2 regions of the Alteromonas sp. AWJ4_199 genome follow, and region 2 is predicted to be linked to the other one. Evidence: predicted binding sites of a transcription regulator. Region 2 holds the regulator's gene; the other holds the start of a gene.
What was found. The regulator FliA, encoded in region 2, starts transcription of late flagellar genes. The targets are predictions, from matches to a motif close to CTAAAGNTNNNNNNNNNNNNGCCGATA.
Positions count from the first base shown of each region.

Region 1: the regulator FliA is predicted to act here: its motif matches at 5,443-5,469, upstream of ACXAER_RS17315 (flagellar protein MotY).

Region 1 is NZ_JBSWUR010000003.1:49,848-60,491, reverse strand. Features, by position in the region: gene ACXAER_RS17340 (FecR family protein) at 1-146, shown strand, start outside; gene ACXAER_RS17335 (TonB-dependent receptor domain-containing protein) at 247-3,318, shown strand; gene ACXAER_RS17330 (bacterioferritin-associated ferredoxin) at 3,468-3,662, opposite strand; gene ACXAER_RS17325 (peroxiredoxin) at 3,950-4,555, shown strand; gene rnt (ribonuclease T) at 4,630-5,265, opposite strand; gene ACXAER_RS17315 (flagellar protein MotY) at 5,607-6,479, shown strand; gene glpQ (glycerophosphodiester phosphodiesterase) at 6,517-7,713, opposite strand; gene gloA (lactoylglutathione lyase) at 7,819-8,214, opposite strand; gene ACXAER_RS17300 (SDR family oxidoreductase) at 8,431-9,141, opposite strand; gene cspE (transcription antiterminator/RNA stability regulator CspE) at 9,467-9,679, shown strand; gene ACXAER_RS17290 (hypothetical protein) at 9,844-10,023, shown strand; gene ACXAER_RS17285 (M20/M25/M40 family metallo-hydrolase) at 10,261-10,644, opposite strand, start outside.
Region 2 is NZ_JBSWUR010000003.1:189,232-199,875, reverse strand. Features, by position in the region: gene flhA (flagellar biosynthesis protein FlhA) at 1-2,096, shown strand, start outside; gene flhF (flagellar biosynthesis protein FlhF) at 2,126-3,535, shown strand; gene ACXAER_RS17955 (MinD/ParA family protein) at 3,541-4,407, shown strand; gene ACXAER_RS17950 (RNA polymerase sigma factor FliA) at 4,404-5,135, shown strand; gene cheY (chemotaxis response regulator CheY) at 5,172-5,555, shown strand; gene ACXAER_RS17940 (protein phosphatase CheZ) at 5,590-6,345, shown strand; gene ACXAER_RS17935 (chemotaxis protein CheA) at 6,358-8,619, shown strand; gene ACXAER_RS17930 (protein-glutamate methylesterase/protein-glutamine glutaminase) at 8,648-9,778, shown strand; gene ACXAER_RS17925 (ParA family protein) at 9,807-10,571, shown strand; gene ACXAER_RS17920 (chemotaxis protein CheW) at 10,579-10,644, shown strand, end outside.

The DNA.
Region 1 (10,644 bases), 140 kb from region 2:
ACAATAGTTTGCGTAAGCGCAGAGTGGCGGGTTATTTCAAAGTGGGCGATATAGACGGCTTGCTGTCGGCACTTGAAAGCAGCTTTAATATTACCTATGAGAAAGTTACAGAAACCAGTATTGAGCTTAAGCTAGCGAAAAGTTAAATATTGTTTGATAGATAGGTGATATTAGTTATTCCCTATTGGCATCAATTTATTTAATGTGACAATATAACTAGAATAATAAGTACATCGATTATATATCTTGCATTACGGCAATTTGGCGATAAGTAGGCAAACCAAAAAAGCAATAAAGAAGCTGCGTGCCTTTGCGTGTTCGGCTAGTTGTATTTCGCGCAAAAGAACAGCGTGGCCTTCATACTTCTCGCTTGCAGCGCCCTTACATATTGCCTCGAGTGTATGTTTAATCTTATTCATAACACCGTCACTCTACGCGCAAGACGAGAGCGGTTCGACTCTCAAAAATCCTCAACCTTCTAAAACTCTTCCGGCATCAGCGCCCGATGCGTTTAGTTTCTCTATTCCAGCACAGAACGCTAACGAAGCCTTAACTGAATTAGCTAAACAAGCCAACACTACCCTTTTGTTTCCTTTTGATTTGGCGAAGAAAGTAACGACCAATGCGCTTAAGGGAACCTTTACCTTGAGTGAAGCATTAGCTCAGCTACTTGAGGGCACTGAATTAGCGGTGGTAGCCGATGAAAATGGGGCGTTGAGTATTCGTTCCCGCGCATCGCTAACAGCACAACGTAAACAGACTGATGATAATGAACAGGCAGATGACGAGGGGGCAGACGGGCTTGAAAAAATTGCTATCGTTGGCTCTCGTAACGCGCCTCGAAGCGCTGTCGACTCGGCAGTGCCTCTTGATGTTATTGGAGCAGATAAACTAAGTTCTCAGGGCAATAGCGACGTCCTTTCCATGCTAAGCGTTATGGTGCCTTCACTAAACGTGAACGACCAGCCCATCAATGATGCAAGTAGCTTGGTGAGGCCTGCTAATTTAAGAGGCATGTCGTCAGATCACACTTTGCTCTTGTTAAATGGCAAGCGACGCCATCGCTCAGCCGTTATCACATTTTTAGGCGGGGGGTTATCTGATGGTGCTCAAGGTCCCGATATATCCGTTATACCTGCTTATGCGTTAAAACAAGTGGAGGTACTGCGAGACGGGGCCTCTGCTCAATATGGATCAGATGCTATCGCTGGTGTGATCAATTTTGTGCTAAAAGATGACCGCGAGGGTGGGAGCGTTGCGCTTAAAGCCGGAGGGTACAGCGAGGGCGATGGCGAACTGTTTCAAATACAGCTTAATAAAGGCTTTACGTTAGGAGAATCGGGTTTTTTTAACACCACTGCGGAATACCGACAGCAAAACGGCACGTCGCGCTCGGTACAGCGAGATGATGCCCAAGGGCTATTGGAACAGGGAAATAGCTTTATCGCCTCGCCATCTCAAGTTTGGGGGGCCCTTGATGTTAACGAAGATATCAAACTTGCGCTCAATGCAGGTGCTGATATTTCAAAAACGTCCCATTTTTATAGTTTTGCGACCGCCGCGAGAAGAGAGATAAACGGAGGGTTTTATTTTCGAAATCCGCAAACTCGCGAAGGGGTATTTAGCCGAACGGATCCGAATACCGGCGAAAGCCGCCTTATTGTTGCTGATTTGGATGGGCTAAATAGCGGTATAGCGTGCCCTTCAATATCTTTATCAAATGACAACGTACTAGAAAACCCTGATTACCAACTTATCGCAGATAACACGACCTCACTTGGAGCAAATTGTTTTGCCTTTAATGAATGGTTCCCTGGTGGTTTTACTCCTCGGTTCGGTGGAACGATTACCGATGCTTCTATTGCAATGGGTATAAAGCATGAATTGCCTAAGGGGTGGGCGATGGATATCAGTGCCACCTTGGGCTATAGCGATATTGAGTACACTATATCGAATACGGTCAACCCTTCGCTAGGGCCGCAAAGCCCAACGACCTTTTCTCCAGGCGGGGTATCACAAGTAGAACGCACGCTAAACTTAGACTTTACTAAACTGATCCAGACTATTTTTGACGACCCCGTGAGCATTGCTGCTGGCGTTGAGTGGAGAAAAGAGACGTATTTTCAAAAAGCGGGAGATGAAGCCTCGTATATCGCTGGCCCTTTCGCTTTAGAACCACCGATAGGTTTAAGTGAAGGCTTCTCAATAGGCTCTAACGGTTTTCCTGGTTATCAACCTCAGTCTGCTGGTCACTGGAGTCGCAGCAATTGGGCTGTGTATGCCGACTTGGAATTTTACGCGACTGAAGATTGGCAGTTTGGTGTAGCAACGCGAGTAGAGCATTTCAGTGATTTCGGGTCAACATTTGATGGAAAGCTAAGTACTCGCTACACACTTAACGATATGTTTGCACTGCGAGGTTCTTTAAATACGGGCTTTAAAGCTCCGACTGTGGGCCAAAGTAATGTTATAAATGTAACTACTGCCTATGGCCTTAATGGCTTGGAAGACCAAGCAACATTGCCGCCAACCGACCTTATCTCGCAGCAGCTTGGGGCCACGCCGCTGACGCCTGAAGAATCAGTAAACTTTAGCTTGGGCTTGGTTATGCAAGCAAGTGACAACTTCTTTGCTACGCTCGACTATTTTAATATTCGCCTTACCGATCGTATCAGTACCACATCGGCCATTCCTTTAACCGAGGATGACGTTAATACGCTTGTTGCTCAAGGGCGTTTTGATGCGGCCCGATATAATTCCGCTAAGTATTTTACCAATGATTTTGATACCAAAACCCAGGGTATCGATTTAGTTGTAAACTACAATTTTGCGTTAAGCGACTGGTCAAACTCTGTGTTGGTCGCCTACAACTGGACAGACACGCAAGTTGAGCGTGTATCTCTGTACCCGGTGTTAAGCGATGGGGAAATAACGCTTCTGCCCAACTTAACTGAGGCTCGAATACGTATGTTAGAAGACAATCTCCCTGCTCATCGAGGGAGCATTACCTTAGAACAGTCAAAAGACGAATGGGCCTTCACTTGGCGTTTAAACTACTACGGTAAATTTTATGAAGATCATCTAGATGCTTCGGCAGGCTTGGATATTTACGGCAGTGCGCTAACCACTTTCGATGCTCAACTCGCTTGGAAGATTTTGCCTGATACTCAACTTACTTTTGGAGCGCAGAACTTATTTGACGCGTTACCAAATGAAAATCCGTTTCAAGGTGAGGTTGGGGCGCTTTATCCACCAACATCCCCTGGCGGTATTAATGGCGCATTTTACTATGCAGGTGTTGAATACAGCTTTAAATAGCTAATAGTATTGACGAAGCTAATTTAGGAAAAGTTGAGGGTGTCAAACCGAGCTTTTAAACATGGATAAAGCTTTAACTTCAATAGATAGGGTAAGCGTGTTCGGAAATAAGCCTGTGTTATTTAGCCTGATAGCCTTGGACTTTTATATTAGCCGACGTCTTTGAAGAGAGATTCGTCAATAATGGTTTGATCGATAATTTGTTGTGCCATATTGATGCACTTACCGCATTGTGAGCCAAGCTCTAAATGTTGACGTAACTCACGCATATTACCCACGCCGTTTTCTTCAACCGCCGCGCGAATGCTTTTATCTGTTACCCCATAGCACATGCAAACAAACATTAAACGTACTCCAAATGAATCTGTAAATGATAATAATTGTTATTCTTTGTTTTGGCAAGTAGGTAATGGCAGATTTAATAAACCGCAATTAGGTAACGACTGGGTAATGTCCGGGACAGTTTTGTTCTATGCTGTTCAGTTATTGGTACGAGCAGTAAAAAAACTCATTGTTTAATATTGTTATTTCCGTATTCGTACCTATTTTCTGGATAGGAAATTTCTCATCAAAGTGATTGCGCAATGTAATCACCTTTATTATTACAATCCAAATATAAATGGAGAGACTCATGAGTGTATTAGTTGGCCGTCCGGCACCTGATTTTACTGCAGCTGCGGTACTTGGTAGTGGTGAAATCGTAGATTCTTTCACGCTAAGTGAAGCTATTAAGGGCAAAAAAGCGGTTGTATTCTTCTACCCACTAGATTTTACCTTTGTATGCCCGTCAGAGCTTATCGCTTTCGACAAGCGTTATGACGAGTTTAAAAAGCGCGGTGTTGAAGTAATTGGTGTTTCAATCGACTCTCAGTTTTCACACAATGCGTGGAGAAATACCCCAGTAAATCAAGGTGGTATTGGTCCAGTTAAATATACTCTTGTTGCTGACGTAAAACACGACATCTGCCAAGCATACGATGTTGAGCACCCAGAAGATGGTGTTGCTTTCCGCGGTTCATTCCTAATTGATGCAGAAGGTATGGTACGTCACCAGGTAGTAAACGATCTTCCACTTGGTCGTAACGTTGACGAAATGCTTCGCATGGTTGATGCACTAGCGTTCCACGAAGAGCATGGCGAAGTTTGCCCAGCAGGTTGGACCGAAGGTAAATCAGGTATGGATGCATCACCTGAAGGTGTAGCTAAATATCTATCTGAAGAAGCAGATAAGCTATAAGCAAACCTGTTAAAAGATAATAGAAAAACAGCGCCTTTTGGCGCTGTTTTTGTTTACGGCGTTTATCGAAAAAACTATTCTTGATTTTCTACTGGCCAGCCACCTAAGGCCTTATAGCGATTTACCATATAGCAAAATAGCTCGGTGGTTTTCTGTGCATCGTAAAGGGCGCTATGCGCTTCATTTTGGTCAAACGATATCCCAGCCGCTCGACATGCTTTTACCAGCACAGTTTGACCAAGGGCAAGGCCCGCTAGGCTGGTGGTATCGAAGGAAACAAATGGGTGAAAGGGCGTGCGCTTTATATTGCAGCGCTCAATCGCAGCATTAACGAAGCTTTGATCAAAAGTTGCGTTATGAGCAACGATAACAGAACGCTGACAGTCTGCATTTTTCTGTGCTTTGCGAATACCTTTACATAAATCCTTCATGGCTTCGCTTTCCTCAATAGCACCTCGTAATGCGCAATTCGGATCAATGCCATTAAATTCTAATGCCGCAGGCTCAAGGTTAGCACCCTCGAAAGGATCTATATGATAGTGAAAGGTTTGGTCAGGATGCAGTACTCCTTCTTCATCCATTTTCACCGTAACCGCTGCTAACTCTAATAAGGCGTCAGTGCCTGCATTAAATCCGGCCGTTTCAACGTCGATGACAACGGGAAAATAACCTCGAAAGCGCTGGGAAAGAAGGGGCGGGTTGGCAGACATAAACACTCTTGTAAGACTAGGTTGCAGAAACTGGTTGGTCGCTTTTTATGCAAACCTACCTGCGAAACTTATTAGCACAGAGAATTATCGCAAGGATATCTTCGAGTTGCCAGTTTCAATTTGAAAACCGAGAAGATGAGAAGCGCTAATAGTACGAAACGCTAATGGTATTAAACGCTAAACTTTTCTACACTTTGGACGATAATCTTATTAACCATGAATTTTTCAAAACGTTCTATTTGCGGCTTAAAGCGAATGGGTACAATTTATGGCTCTTAAAGATTGGTGGGCGTATGAAAGGCCTACATTCATGTTAGTCTGACTTTCGTTATGGTGTCGAAATGGTGTCGAAATTAAAATATATCGCTTTATTGGGGATGGTGGGGTCGCTGTCGTCCCATGCTGCCATGCGGCAATATTCTGCAACCATTGAAAGTTCCAACTGGCGTATTGATACGGACACGCGCCTGCAGTGTACACTTAACCATGAATTGCCTGGTTACGGCGAAGCCATGTTCACTAGTTCTGCGTCGAAGCAGCTCAACATGGAATTTGAATTAGATATGTACATGCTGCCAAACAAGTTTGATGTGGCTGCGGTCTACTCTGTTCCGCCAAAGTGGATGCCGGGTGTGGCGCCAAAGACCATCGCGGATATGTCTATTCGAAAGCAATACAATGGCGACCTGCCGCAGGATGCTGCATGGACTATGCTGTCTGAGTTGGAGAAAGGCTTTTGGCCCACGATTTATTACCAAGATTGGTATAACAAATATGACCAAGTGAGTGTGGCATTAAACGCAAGCAACTTCTCAGGCGTGTATCGCGACTTTGTTAAGTGCGTGTCGAACTTGCTTCCCTTTAGTTTTGATGACATTTCTTACACCGTATTGTCTTATCAGAATAACAGCACCGAACTTACTAAGTATTCGCAAAAGCGTTTAACTATGATTGGCGAATATTTAAAAGAAGACAGTGAATTGGAGCTTGTGCTTCTCGATGGTTATACGGACAGTTACGGTGGACGTTACAACAACGAACAATTGTCTATTCGAAGGGCCAATGAAGTAAAAAGCTATCTCACTACGCTAGGTGTACCTGAAGATAGGATCCAGCTGACAGGCCACGGTGAAAAACGTCATATCGCGCCAAACGATACGCGGGAAAGCCGTGCACAAAACAGACGCGTAGTGGTACGACTATCCAAGTCTTAGGCGCTTGCTAAAGCGCCTTAAACCCGTTTAACTTGCGTTAATTTGTTTTGTCTCGCCAGGTTAATACAGGCACTAAATGGTCGGTGAAAACGCCATCAGCTCGCACTACCTTGTGCAATACATCTAAAATTTGTTCTCCAGACATGCCCGCTGGAAGCGCATCCTGACGATAAGTGTAGGGGTGAATTGTAAGTTCATTATTGTGAGCGTACTGAACCCAGCTTGCTGCTTCTACTTTCCCTTTAGCCATCGCCTCATTATCCATTAAATGGCCTAACCAAGGGCCTATGCCGTTTGCATACTTCGCGACTTGCTTCATGCCATCTTGTGTACGCAGCCAATCGTAGTCGGTGTCGCTCTCGCCCCAATCGTTCTCGCCAATCAGCATAACTACTTTGCCCTTATAGCCAAGGGTTTCACGAATACGCTTGACCTCGTTAAAGTCAAAGCATTGCAGGTAACTATTGCCGTTTTCTCCCGCAAACCCGTAGTTTTTTAATGTGTCGATAACCATCTTACTGGCATCAATACCTTCAGCAATGTGAAAAGCAGGGGACTTTACTTCTGGATATACGCCTACAGACGTGCCGAATTGGCGATTAAGCTCGCTGATTAGCTCAAAGTGTTCACTTAACGTGGCCACTTTAAAATTAGCCTGGGAGCCGCGGTACCTACTTTTAAAAACTTGTTTGCCATCACTGTTGGCACGTTCATGTACCCGCAATGCTCGAAGCTCTTCGAGGGTGAAGTCACGGGCGTAATAGCGTCCGTCCTTTCGGTGACGCGCTGGAAAAATTTCTTCTACATTAGTGACTGTCTCTAAGTGAATGTCGTGCAGTACAACGGGGATGTCATCTTTGGTTATAACAACATCCTGCTCTATAAAGTCAGGACGCAGCGAGAACGCTAGCGTGGCTGCTTCAAGGGTGTGTTCCGGCAAATAGCCAGAAGCGCCGCGATGGGCGATAACGGTAAAATGCGGTCTTTCGCTAGTGGTATGTTCTGCTTCAGCTTGCGAGGTTTTACTATTCGTAGCATCAGCTGCAAACGTACTCTCAGAGGCAAGGGCACCTGTAAATAGCACCACCAAAGCAGGTAGTAACGATGCCAACCTGGTCGTATATCTATTGCGAAACCTAGCATTGCCCTTTAATAGCAACTTAAGCTTGTTCGACGAACCCGCTACAGCCTTGCTTACACGGTTTAAAGAAAATAATAAGCGGTTACCTAGCATGTGACTGCCACTCCATGTGTTTACTTTTATCGCCTTCTTACTTATGCCGTACATTTCACAGAAAGCTTATGTTACAAGCGCTTAAAAGATATTGGCGACGTCGCGCTATAGTGAAATAGACTTATTTTGAATAAGTTCTATGGCATACCCATCTGGATCGCGAACAAAAGCGATGACGGTAGAGCCACCTTTTACTGGGCCAGGTTTACGATACACCTCAGCGCCATTTGCTTCTAAGTTTTCACAAAACTGATAGATGTCGTCTACTTCAATAGCGATGTGGCCGTACGCGTTACCCTTATCATAGGTGTTGTCACCCCAGTTATAGGTAAGCTCTAACACAGTGCTATCGGTCTCTTCTCCGTATCCTACAAAAGCGAGGGTGTACTCATACTCTTTGTTTTCTGATTGTCTGAGAAGGCGCATGCCCATCAATGAGGTGTAAAAGTGAAGTGACGCCTCTAAGTTTTCAACTCGAAGCATGGTGTGAAGGATTCGCATAACTATTTCCTATTTGAACCATCAGAATTACCCGATGGTACACTGCATTGTAAGTGTGCGTTTGCAGTTGCTACATGTACGCAGAACTCGAGCCACACAGAGCCCCATTCATACGGCTCCCTGCAGAGCACTTTCGTTGGTCAACGCAAACGACACACCATGATAATGGGGAAATGTTAACGCTTTAAGACAGTTTTACCATTCCACTTAAACGTATTAAAAACCCCACATGCCGATATTATCAATTTTAAGTCTACGTGGCTGGCTTAACAGGTAGACCACCATTTTGCCTAAGTCTTCGTTTTGAATAAGACCCTTATCTACCTTCTCTGATTCTGTTTTCTGTGACTGAATTAGCGCAGGGTTGAGTGAGTGAACGTGAATGCCATAAGGTCGCACCTCCTCTTGAAGAGCTTTCCCAAGCCCCACCAATGCGAATTTTGACGCGCAGTAAACGCCGGCATTGGCATATCCATTTAGTGCCGCCTGAGAGGCAATATTGATAATGTAACCTTCTCGATTTTCAATCATATGGGGCACTACTTGCTTACACATAAGGAAGGAACCTTTTACATTGGTATCCATCACTTCGTCCCAATCGTCTTCACTGGTTTCCCAGATAAGCGTTTCTTTACCAAACCCACTGTTATTGATAAGAACGTGAAGTTCGCCAAATGTATTTTTAACTTCTTTTACAAAACTTGCTACTTCATCACTTTTTGATACATCACATTTTGTCCCAATGACTTTACCGGGGAATAGCGCATCTAATTGTTCAACTGTCTCGTTTATCGTCTGTTCAGTGCGTCCGCAGATAGCTACTTTCATTCCTGCATCTAATAGAAAGTGGGTTATAGTTTTACCCAGCCCCTTACCACCGCCTGTTACAATGGCGGTTTTATCTAATAATGAGTACATGTCTGTCATAATTAAAACCTAGCGAAAAAAAATAAGATTAACTTAGCTGGTATTGGCGTTATACAAACATACGTATTCATTGTGAGCCAGTAATAAGGTTGCATTGGAATGCTTAAAAAATAATCCCAAAATAATTGGACATCGCGATCAATAACCTGTACTGTCTCGCTCGCTCTAGATATGTTTTATGCTTTACCTAATACTGCGCTGTACCTTTCTTTATACCTTCAAATTGAAGTGCTAGATAGATATACAACTGCTTTACTAGCTTAGTTATGTCTATTGCTATTCGGTGGCTTCCACCATTACATCAATTTTTTAAAAGGTTATTATTATGTCTAATTCTGTAAATGGTACAGTTAAGTGGTTTAACGAAGAAAAAGGTTTCGGTTTCATTACTCCTGAAGCTGGTGGCAAAGACGTATTCGTACACTTCCGTTCAATCACTTCTGACGGCTTCAAGACTCTTGCTGAAGGTCAAGCGGTTAGCTTTGAAGTTGAACAAGGCCAAAAAGGCCCACAAGCTGCTAACGTAACAGTTCTTTAAGACCTGTAAGCAAGCTTAGGGTTATTTCTCTTATTTGAAGTAACCCGCAAAGATGGGCTCTTTTTCACGTAAAATGTGAAAAGAGCCTAATTTTCGTTTTTAGATTTCTTAACCCAACCTGCGAGGAATTCAAAACAAACAATATCAATAAAGAAGTATTTAATATGCAATTTCAAAACTCTATCTCTACCATTAACAGCCTTATTCCAGGTGCGTTAATTTCAAATATCTCCATAAATAAAACAGCTGTTGCCTTCAAACATGCGAATACCTATCGACATGTTCAGTTATCATCAAGACAAGAAGCAAAGCGATTTATTGATCAGCTTATTCAAGAGAGCTAATTAAGTTCTAACTACCCATTCTATGCTTTCGTGCTTAATAACAGGCGCTTAAGAGACTTTATCGCTGTATAGTCAATAATGATGCTAAAAAGCTAAAAGGTTATAGGTCTTGCGTGTTCAGTCGTGCAACTGTGTCGTATGTATTAAACGCTGTAAATAATGGTGCTGTTGCAAGAGAAGCATTGGCTAGTACGGGAGTGTACTAACCAATCTCGTTATAGAAATAACCCCTGACTTTTATTTGGCTTTTAAGTCGACGTCTGAATCTGCTAACAGATATATGCTTGCTGCATAAGCTGCAATGTTTTGCGCCAGTTCATCAGGGTTAATTTTATCCAATGTGTCATCAGGCGTGTGATGAAGATCGAAATAATCTCGTCCGTTCTGGTTCAACCGGATAGTCGGTACGCCTTTCGCTGCTAGCGGTATAATGTCGGGGCCGCCACCAGCAACGTCTGAACCACCGCGAATTATACCTAGCGGGGACAGGATTTTTGCGATTTCATCTACCAGTACTGTTGCTTCAGGGTTCACATTCGACACAAGTTGCCAAATTGTTTGCGCACCAAAATCAGACTCAGTAGCCAGAACGTGGTTAGCAAGGTTCTTTTCATGCTGTTT
Region 2 (10,644 bases):
AGTTATCCGGTTATCTTCAGCGATTCGATAAAAATCAGCTGCAAAATTTTACCAGTGGTTTAGGCGCGCCTATTGTCCTTTTGGCAATCATGGGAATGGTAATACTACCCATGCCGCCGTTTTTACTCGACGTATTGTTTAGCTTTAATATTGCGCTCTCTCTCGTCATTATTTTGGTAGCGGTACTCACCCAACGCCCTGTGGATTTTGGTATTTTCCCACTTGTACTCCTAATAGCGACAGTTCTGCGTTTGGCGCTTAACGTTGCGTCTACGCGGGTTGTATTACTGTACGGCCACGAAGGGGGAGATGCGGCAGGTAAAGTGATTGAAGCCTTCGGTGCTGTGGTTATCGGTGGTAACTATGCTGTAGGTATTGTTGTCTTCGCTATCCTTCTTATTATCAACTTCAAGGTAGTAACTGCTGGTGCGGGACGTATTTCAGAAGTGAGTGCTCGCTTTACCTTGGATGCTATGCCAGGTAAGCAGATGGCAATCGATGCCGACCTTAATGCAGGCTATATCGACCAAGACCAGGCGCGTCAGCGTCGCGAAGAAATAACCGCAGAGGCTGACTTTTACGGGTCGATGGACGGTGCATCAAAGTTTGTAAAAGGCGATGCGGTTGCCGGCCTTTTTATCATGCTTATCAATATTGTTGGCGGCTTATTCATAGGCATGATTCAGCACGGTCTTTCATTTGGAAATGCCATAGAGATCTACACCATTTTGACCATTGGTGATGGTTTGGTGGCGCAGATACCTTCATTGCTACTTTCGGTAGCAACAGCGATTATCGTTACTCGAGAAAACGAAACCCAAGAAATGGGTAAAGAGATCCGTGGTCAGCTAGGAAATAATCAAGCGCTCTATATAGCATCAGGCGTGCTTTTCGTCATGGGTATCATTCCGGGTATGCCTCATATCGCATTCTTGGGTTTTTCATTTTTGATTGCGGGCTTCGCATATTGGCAGACAGTTCAAGCTAAGAAGAAAGCTGAAGAACCTCAATTGCCAGAGAATATATCAAAAGATGAAACTGTTGCACCTGAAGTTAAAGAGCTGGGATGGGACGACGTTCAGCAGGTGGATACCATTGGTTTAGAAGTGGGCTATCGCTTAATTCCGCTTGTTGATAAATCTCAAGGTGGTGAGTTGTTGACACGAATTAAAGGCGTACGTAAGAAACTATCGCAAGAGTTGGGCTTCCTTATTCCACCTGTTCATATACGCGACAACTTAGACTTAGAGCCTAACACTTATACCATCGCTATGCTCGGCGTCACTATTGGCGATTCCGTTATAAGTCATGACGAAGAGCTTGCCATTAACCCAGGGCAAGTGTTCGGAAAATTAGAAGGACGCGCTACTAAAGACCCTGCTTTCGGGCTAGATGCGGTGTGGATTAAGCCTAATAAGCGCGAGCACGCGCAAACGCTTGGATACACGGTTGTTGATGCCGCTACGGTTGTGGCGACTCATCTAAGTCAGTTACTTTCAAATAACGCCTATCAGTTACTTGGGCATGAAGAAGCGCAACAGCTTCTAGATATGCTGGCCAAACAGCACCCTAAATTGGTGGAAGGACTAGTACCAGATATTCTCCCGTTAAGTACGGTAGTGAAAGTACTGCAAACCTTATTGTTTGAGGGCGTGCCTATTCGCGATATGCGTACCATTGTACAAACGCTTAGTGAGTACGGTACACGTAGCCAAGACCCAGATGTACTGGTGTCTGCAGTGCGTATTGCCCTTAAGCGTTTAATCGTTCAGGAAATTACTCAGGGGGCAAAAGAGATACCTGTCATAACCTTGGCGCCAGAGTTGGAACAGATGTTGCACCAGTCACTTCAAGCAGGTGGCGAAGACGGTGCTGGCATAGAGCCAGGTCTGGCAGACAAGCTGCAGAAATCATTGCAGCAAGCCAGTCAGCAGCAAGAGTTAGAGGGAGAGCCTGCGGTACTCCTTACCTCTGGAATGCTACGACCCGTACTGTCTCGCTTCTTAAAGTATTCGGTTGTTGGGCTTCATGTTCTTTCTTACCAGGAAGTGCCTGATGACAAACAAATAAAAATAGTCAGTTCGGTCGGTCAATAATCTGACACTGGGTGATTGGAGAGGTTGCAATGAAAATTAGACGTTTCTTCGGCAAAGATATGCGTGAGGCGTTAAGCCAGGTTAAAGCTGAGTTGGGCAGTGACGCCGTGATCATGTCAAATCGCAAAGTTGCCGACGGTATTGAGCTTGTTGCAGCCTACGACAAAGAGCCTGAAGCTAAGCTTTTCACGCCTAAGGCGGCACCACAGACCGCTGCTAAAACGCCTGGCCAAAAGGCTGTGCCTAGCTTAAGTGAAATTATTGGCGACGATGGTCCTGATAGCTTAAAAGCCTTGTTGGAAAAGCAGCATGGTGGAAACACAGTTGCAGGCAGTTCTGCACAACCAGCACAGCCAATGTCAACGAACGCTAAGCACGCCAACGAAATTGCATCTCACTTAGATTTTTCAGAAGCGTTTATCGACGACCTTGAAACACAGTCACCAGTACAAGATGCTATCGAGCAACAGACTTTTCCTGAGCATCAAGCGTCAAGTATGGGTGAAACTTCTGTATCCCAGTCTGCTGAACTAGCTCAAATCAAAGAAGAGTTAGCTTCACTTCGCGACGTATTGCAGTATCAAGTTGCTGACCTAATGGAAGCGAAGAACAAGCGTCAAAAACCTGTTCATCAATACTTGGTCACGCGATTAACCGATATGGGTTTGAGTAGTGCACTTGCAACTCAGCTGATTAGCTATACACCGGCTCATTACAACGAACGTGACGCGTGGGTATATCTTCTTAACCTATTGGCTAATCGCATAAATGTTACCGGAAACGATATACTTAGCTCACAGGGTGCGGTTGCATTAGTCGGGCCTACTGGTACAGGTAAAACAACCACGGTTGCAAAGTTAGCCGCCCGCTACGCACAGAAATATGGTGCAGAATCGGTGGCTATGATTACTATTGATACGTATAGAATTGCAGCCTATGAGCAACTAGCGACATACGGAAAAATTATTGGCTGTACTGTGCGAAAAGCGCAAACTAGTGAAGAACTTGCAGATTTATTGTTCCAACTTCGTCATAAGCGACTAGTATTGATTGATACAGCAGGTTTTAGTCAGCGTGATAGTCGATTAATTAAGCAAATTAAGCAGTTCGATAATGGCCAAATGCCAAAAGTTAAAAAATATTTGGTAGCGCAAGCCAATACGCAATATCCGGCTTTGCAGAGAATCATTCAAGCGTATGACGATATTGAACTAAGTGGCTGTATTTTCACAAAGTTAGATGAGTGCTACTCTTTAGGAGAGGTACTTAGTGCAGCGGTTGAATACCAACTACCGGTTAGTTATGTCACCGATGGTCAAAAAGTGCCTGAAGACATTAAGATTGCAGAAGCGAAATCTTTAGTTTCCGCTGCTGCAAAGCTTTATAAAAAGTACGGTTTGAATCATACTAGTGGTAACAACGCAATTAAAACAGCATAAGCAGTATGATTGACGATCAAGCGAGTAGCTTAAGAAAAATGAAGCAATCACGGTTAATCAAAGTAATCGCCGTCACCGGTGGTAAAGGTGGCGTCGGTAAAACAAATATTACGCTTAACACTGCTATCGCCATGGCGAAGCAGGGCAAGCGTGTAATGGTTCTTGACGCGGACCTTGGTCTTGCAAACGTAGATGTGATGTTAGGCCTGCGAGTTGAGAAAAACCTATCTCACGTACTCTCTGGCGAGTGCACGTTAGACGAGGTTTTAGTAACCGGCCCCCACGGTATTAAGATTGCTCCCGCCACATCTGGAACCCAGTCAATGGCGGAACTCTCACCCACACAGCACGCTGGCTTGATAAGAGCGTTTAGCGAGCTGCGTTCTCAAATAGACGTATTAATAGTCGACACCGCTGCTGGCATTTCAGATATGGTATTAAGCTTTTCTAAAGCCTCCCAAGATATCATGGTGGTGGTTTGCGATGAGCCAACATCACTAACTGATGCGTATGCGCTGATAAAAATCCTTAACCGTGAGCACGGTGTTTTTCGCTTTAAAGTTGTGGCCAATATGGTTCGCGATGTGCGAGAAGGTCAGGAATTATTTAGCAAATTAAGCAAAGTGACAGGGCGTTTTCTTGATGTTGCACTAGAATTAGTGGCGACGGTGCCATTTGACGAAAATATTCGCAAGGCTGTGCGTAAGCAAACAGCTATTGTTGATGCTTTTCCTGGCTCTCCTGCAGCCGTAGCGATAACCAAGCTAGCAAACAGGGCGCTTACTTGGCCTATTCCAGCGCAGCCTGGAGGTCACTTAGAATTTTTCATTGAACAATTAGTTGCAGAAAAAGCCGTAGGAAGTCAACGTTGAACAGCAAGGCCGCCGCTTATCAACAGCAAACAGATAAATCGCAGTTAGTCGAAAGACATGCGCCTCTGGTTAAGCGAATTGCGCACCATTTGATGGCGCGACTGCCTGCGAGTGTACTTGTTGATGACCTTATCCAATCAGGCATGATTGGCTTGCTAGAGGCCGCACGGAATTTTGACGGTTCTAAAGGCGCAAGCTTTGAAACATTTGCAGGTATTCGCATCCGCGGTGCCATGCTTGACGAAATACGCAAAGGTGATTGGACGCCACGTTCTGTTCACCGCAATGGTCGCGCGATTACTGAGGCGATATCTCAGGTAGAAAGTGAAACTGGGCGTGACGCAAGAGATTCTGATATTGCTGACAAGCTAAATGTAAGCTTGCAGGATTATCATCAGATGCTTAATGAAGTCAATGCTGGAAAGTTGGTGGGCATTGAAGATTTGGGGGTGTCGGAGGATGTGATCACTACAGAGCAAACTAGAGGTAGTGATGCACCGCTGGAAGATTTGATGCAAGGGGCTTTTCAAAAAGCGTTGGCCCATGCAATCACGACATTACCCGAGCGAGAAGCGATTGTTCTTTCACTTTATTATGATGAAGAACTAAACTTAAGAGAAATAGGCGAGGTTCTTGACGTAAGTGAGTCGAGAGTCAGTCAAATTCACAGTCAAGCCATGTTAAAACTCAAATCACGAATGAAGTCGTGGCAAGCTGACGAAGAATAGAGATTAATAACAATTAACCCCTCAGTGGAGGCTATTTTGGATAAAAGCATGAAAATTCTCGTGGTCGATGACTTTTCAACCATGAGACGCATCATCAAAAACCTACTCAAAGATTTGGGTTTTGCCAACATTCAGGAAGCGGATGACGGAAGCACTGCATTGCCAATGTTACAACAAGGCGATTTCGATTTCGTAGTTACTGACTGGAACATGCCTGGCATGCAGGGCATCGATTTACTACGCGCGATAAGAGCAGATGATAAGCTTAAGCACTTGCCTGTGCTTATGGTTACCGCTGAAGCGAAGAAAGAGCAAATTGTTGCCGCCGCGCAAGCGGGTGTTAATGGCTACGTCGTTAAACCTTTCACAGCAGCAACGTTAAAAGAAAAATTAGATAAAATATTCGAACGTTTAGGTTGATCCAGACGCTCAACAGATAAATGAGGTTTACTGGATGTCAATGAATGTAAACGTTCCAATATCGTTGGAAGAAGCAAAGCAACTTGTCACTTATCTTGAAGAGGGTGACAAGACCTCTGCTAATGCACTACTTGAAGCAGTCTCAATGAAAGAAAATGTTGAGTTGTTTGCTGAGGTAGGAAAGTTAACGCGTCAACTTCACGACGCATTGAACAACTTCCAAATAGACGATCGCATCAAAAATTTAGCTACAGACGATATTCCCGATGCACAGTCCCGCCTTACCTACGTAATTGAAGAAACTGAAAAAGCTGCTAATACTACTATGGACGCCGTTGAGGCGAGCATGCCGATAGCTGAATTGCTTTCGGAGCGAATCGAGAAGGTAATGCCAGAGTGGAAAAAGCTGATGAACCGCCAAATCGAGTTGGGTGAGTTTAAGGTTTTATGTGCAGACTTAGACGAATTGTTGGAAGACGGTTCGAATCAGTCAGCTAAACTTACACAGTTACTTACTGAAGTTTTGATGGCACAAGGTTATCAAGATTTAACTGGGCAAGTTATTCGTCGCGTAATTGACCTGGTTAAAGAGGTAGAAGAAAGCCTTGTAAACATGTTGACCATGTTTGGTGAGCGTGACGGTGCAGAACAAACTAAATCATCTAGCGTTAAGGCCGATAAGGTTGATGGTGTAGAGGCAGAAGGCCCAATTATTGATGCCGAAAAACGAGATGACGTCGTTTCAGGCCAAGATGATGTTGATGATCTTTTGTCTAGCTTAGGTTTTTAGGGGAGCGGGTGCATGTCGTTTGATGTTGACGAGGAAATATTACAGGACTTTCTAGTTGAGGCTGGAGAGATACTTGAACAATTACAAGAACAGCTCGTTGATCTTGAGAACAATCCTGAAGATGCGGATTTGCTAAACGCAATTTTTCGCGGTTATCACACGGTAAAAGGTGGTGCTGGTTTCCTTTCTCTTACTGAGTTAGTTGAAATTTGTCACGGTGCTGAAAACGTTTTTGACGTCATGCGCAATGGCCAAAGAACGCTAACGCCTGAGTTAATGGATATCATTTTGCAAGCCACTGATGTGGTGGTTGAAATGTTTGAGCGAGTGAAAGCTCAAGAGCCACTAGAGCCGGCGGATGCACATCTTGTCGACCTGTTACACAAACTCAGTCGCCCAGAATCTCCAGATGAAAACATTTTCGACAATGCAAGTGCACCCGAGCAAGAAGTTGTCGCGGCTGAGCCCGAGGTTGTTGCAGAAGAGCCCGAGCTAACTATAGATGAACCTGTGCCTGCTGCGTCAGATAGCAGTGAAAGTAGCGGCGGTATAGAAGAAATTACCGAAGACGAATTTGAGGCTCTTCTCGATGAGCTTCATGGAGGTGGTGCTCCAGGACAAGCTTCATCAACCAATACAGAACCCGCCAAACCGGAGCCTGAGCAAACGTCAGCACCAGCGGCGAGCACTGACAGTGATGACATTACTGATGAAGAGTTCGAGGCACTGTTAGATGACCTGCACGGAAAAGGTCAGTTTGGTGGGGACGAAAAAAGCGCACCCGAGGCTGCACAAGCGTCAACTCCGCCAAGCAGTGCAGGTGATGAAGAAATCACAGACGATGAATTTGAAGCGCTACTCGATCAGCTTCATGGCTCCGGTCAAGGGCCTACTAAACAAGGACCTGGTGCAACGGCACCTGAACCTCCTGTAGATAAAGCGGCCACCGAAGCTGTTCAAAAAGCAAAACAATCAGCGCCTAGTGCAGCGGCAGCGCCTAAGGCGAACCCAGCACCGAGTGCAGCAAAAACGAGCAAAGCAGCTGCGCCAAAAACGGCTGCCAAGAAAGATGATAAGAAAGGCGCTCCTGCTCCACCGCCTGCCGAGACGACGGTACGTGTAGATACCAAACGCTTAGATCAGATTATGAACATGGTCGGCGAGCTAGTTCTGGTTAGAAACAGACTGATAAGCTTGGGTATCAACAGCAACGACGAAAGCATGTCGAAAGCCATTGCTAATCTAGATGTAGTGACGGGTGACTTGCAAGGTGCGGTAATGAAAACCCGCATGCAGCCCATTAAGAAAGTTTTCGGGCGTTTTCCTCGCGTTGTACGTGACCTAGCAAGAAGCTTAAAGAAAGAGATTACCTTAGAGCTTGTGGGTGAAGAAACGGATTTAGATAAGAACTTGGTTGAAGCATTGGCCGATCCGCTTGTGCATTTGGTTAGAAACTCTGTTGACCACGGAATAGAAATGCCAGATGACCGCGCGGCCGCTGGTAAGCCTCGCATGGGTACGGTTCAGCTATCAGCATCTCAAGAAGGCGATCATATTCTTCTTACTATCGAGGACGACGGTAAGGGTATGGACGCGGAAAAGCTAAAAGAGATAGCTATTAGTCGTGGCGTACTAGACGCGGATGCAGCCGCACGAATGTCAGATGTTGAAGCGTTTAACCTTATTTTTGCGCCAGGCTTCTCAACGAAGACTGAAATTAGTGACATTTCAGGTCGCGGCGTCGGCATGGATGTAGTTAAAACCAAAATTAATCAACTAAACGGTACCGTCAATATCGATTCGCAACTTGGCAAAGGCACGCGATTAGATATTAAAGTACCGCTAACGCTAGCAATTTTACCTACATTAATGATTGTTGTAGGGAAACAGACCTTTGCGTTACCATTAGGTGCGGTGAACGAAATAATAAATATGGACATCAAGAAGACCAACACGGTGGATGGCCAGCTCACAATGATAGTTCGTTCGAAAGCAATTCCATTGTTCTTCCTTGGCGAATGGTTGATCCGAGGCCCCAAAAACATCGATAAAGAAAAGGGGCACGTAGTTGTGGTGCAAATTGGTACGCAGCAAGTTGGATTTGTCGTTGACGCGCTCATAGGCCAAGAAGAAGTAGTTATTAAGCCCCTTGACGCATTGCTACAAGGTACGGCGGGTATGGCTGGTGCAACAATTACTTCAGACGGTGGTATCGCACTAATTTTAGATGTTCCGAGCCTGCTAAAACGGTACGCGCGTAAACCCATCAAGTAAGGCGATGAATTAACGGGAATGATAATCCATGGTCTTTAAAGTCCTAGTCGTGGACGACTCGACCTTTTATCGCCGTCGAGTGCGAGAAATTCTCGATGGCGATAGAGAGCTTGAAGTTGTTGGAGAAGCGAGAAATGGGCAAGATGCATTAAACAAAGCGGAAGCACTTAAACCAGATGTAATAACCATGGACGTTGAAATGCCAGTTATGGATGGTATTTCAGCCGTTAAGGTTATTATGGATAAACGTCCAACGCCAATTTTGATGTTTTCCTCGCTAACGCACCATGGCGCACAGGCTACGCTTGACGCGCTAGAAGCCGGCGCCCTCGATTTCTTACCAAAGAAGTTCGAAGATATTGCGCAAGACAGGAAAGATGCTTCGCGCTTACTTTGCACTAAAGTTAGGTTAATAGCGCGAAGAGGGCTAGGTGTAAAGCGTCCTTCTCTTCGCACAATGGAAACTCGAAAACTTCCTGACAACGCGCCAAAGCAAGCTTTTTTCAAAACATCGGGGTTGCTATCTGGTCACAAAGATGCTGATAAGCAACCTACTGTTTCTTCAGTAAGAGCAACCGGGAAAAAGTACGCATGTTTAGCGGTAGGGGCGTCCACGGGAGGGCCGGTTGCACTGCAAAAATTGCTTTCCCCCCTGCCGGCAGAATTCCCTTACCCTATATTGTTAGTGCAGCATATGCCCGGAACTTTTACTACTGCATTTGCACAGCGTTTAGATAGCAATTGTAAAATTAAAGTAAAAGAAGCAGAGCATGGCGATATCTTAATGCCTGGACATGCCTACCTTGCTCCTGGAGGAAAGCAGATGCTGCTTGAAACAATTGGCAGCAATAAGCGAATTTCCATCGTTGATGCCAGCCAATCTGATAAGGTGAGTTACAAGCCAAGCGTTGACCTGACGTTTAGCTCATTAGCTAAAGTCTATGGAGGCGACGTACTTGGTATTATCTTAACGGGAATGGGTGCTGATGGAAGAGAAGGGTGCCGGTTACTCAGAGATAAAGGCGCGACTATTTGGGCGCAAGATCAAGACTCATGTGTGGTTTACGGAATGCCTCAAGCTGTCGCTGTGGCTAATATATCCAGTAAAAATATCAATATTGACGATATGAGCAGTTGCGTTCAAACCGAAATGCGATAGCAGTTTGAACTGTAATGGAACAGTAATTATGAAAGTGTGGACTGTGGCAAATCAAAAAGGCGGAGTAGGTAAAACTACTACAACCGTAAGCCTTGGCGGCTTGCTTGCTCAAAAGGGCAAACGAGTGCTTATGATTGACACTGATCCTCACGCATCGCTCAGTTATTACTTTGGTATTGATGCAGAGGCGACAAGTCATTCTGTTTACGACATTTTTATTAATTCTAATCAGATTACTGCCGATAAAGTAATGGACTGTCTCAGTCCTACAAAGCTCGACAATTTATATGTGCTACCAGCGACCATGGCTCTGGCAACCTTAGATAGAACAATGGGCAGCGAACAGGGTATGGGTTTAGTGTTAAAAAAAGCACTCGCAAAGATATCCGATGAATTTGATTTTGCTATCATCGACTGCCCTCCTGTTTTGGGTGTGTTAATGGTCAATGCGCTGGCGGCTTGCGATAAGGTAATTGTTCCGACGCAGACAGAGTATCTGGCCCTTAAAGGCTTGGATAGAATGATTCGTACTATGGAAATCATGGGGCGTTCGTTAGATAAGTCTTTTGACACCCTAATCATTCCTACTATGTTTGATAAACGTACAAATGCCGCACTGGCGTCGAGAAAGCGATTAATGAATGATTACGGTGAGCGTGTTTGGGAGGGGGTCATTCCGGTGGACACTCACTTCAGGGATGCTAGTTTGGTGCAGCTTCCTATCTCTGCTGCTTACCCAAAGACAAGAGGTGTAAATGCCTACGATAAACTGTTAGCCGTATTGGAGAAATAACAAGACCATGAGCAAGCAATCGCCATTTGCCCGTGAAGAAGTAATGGAGGCATATTTAGACAGTCTTCTGAAA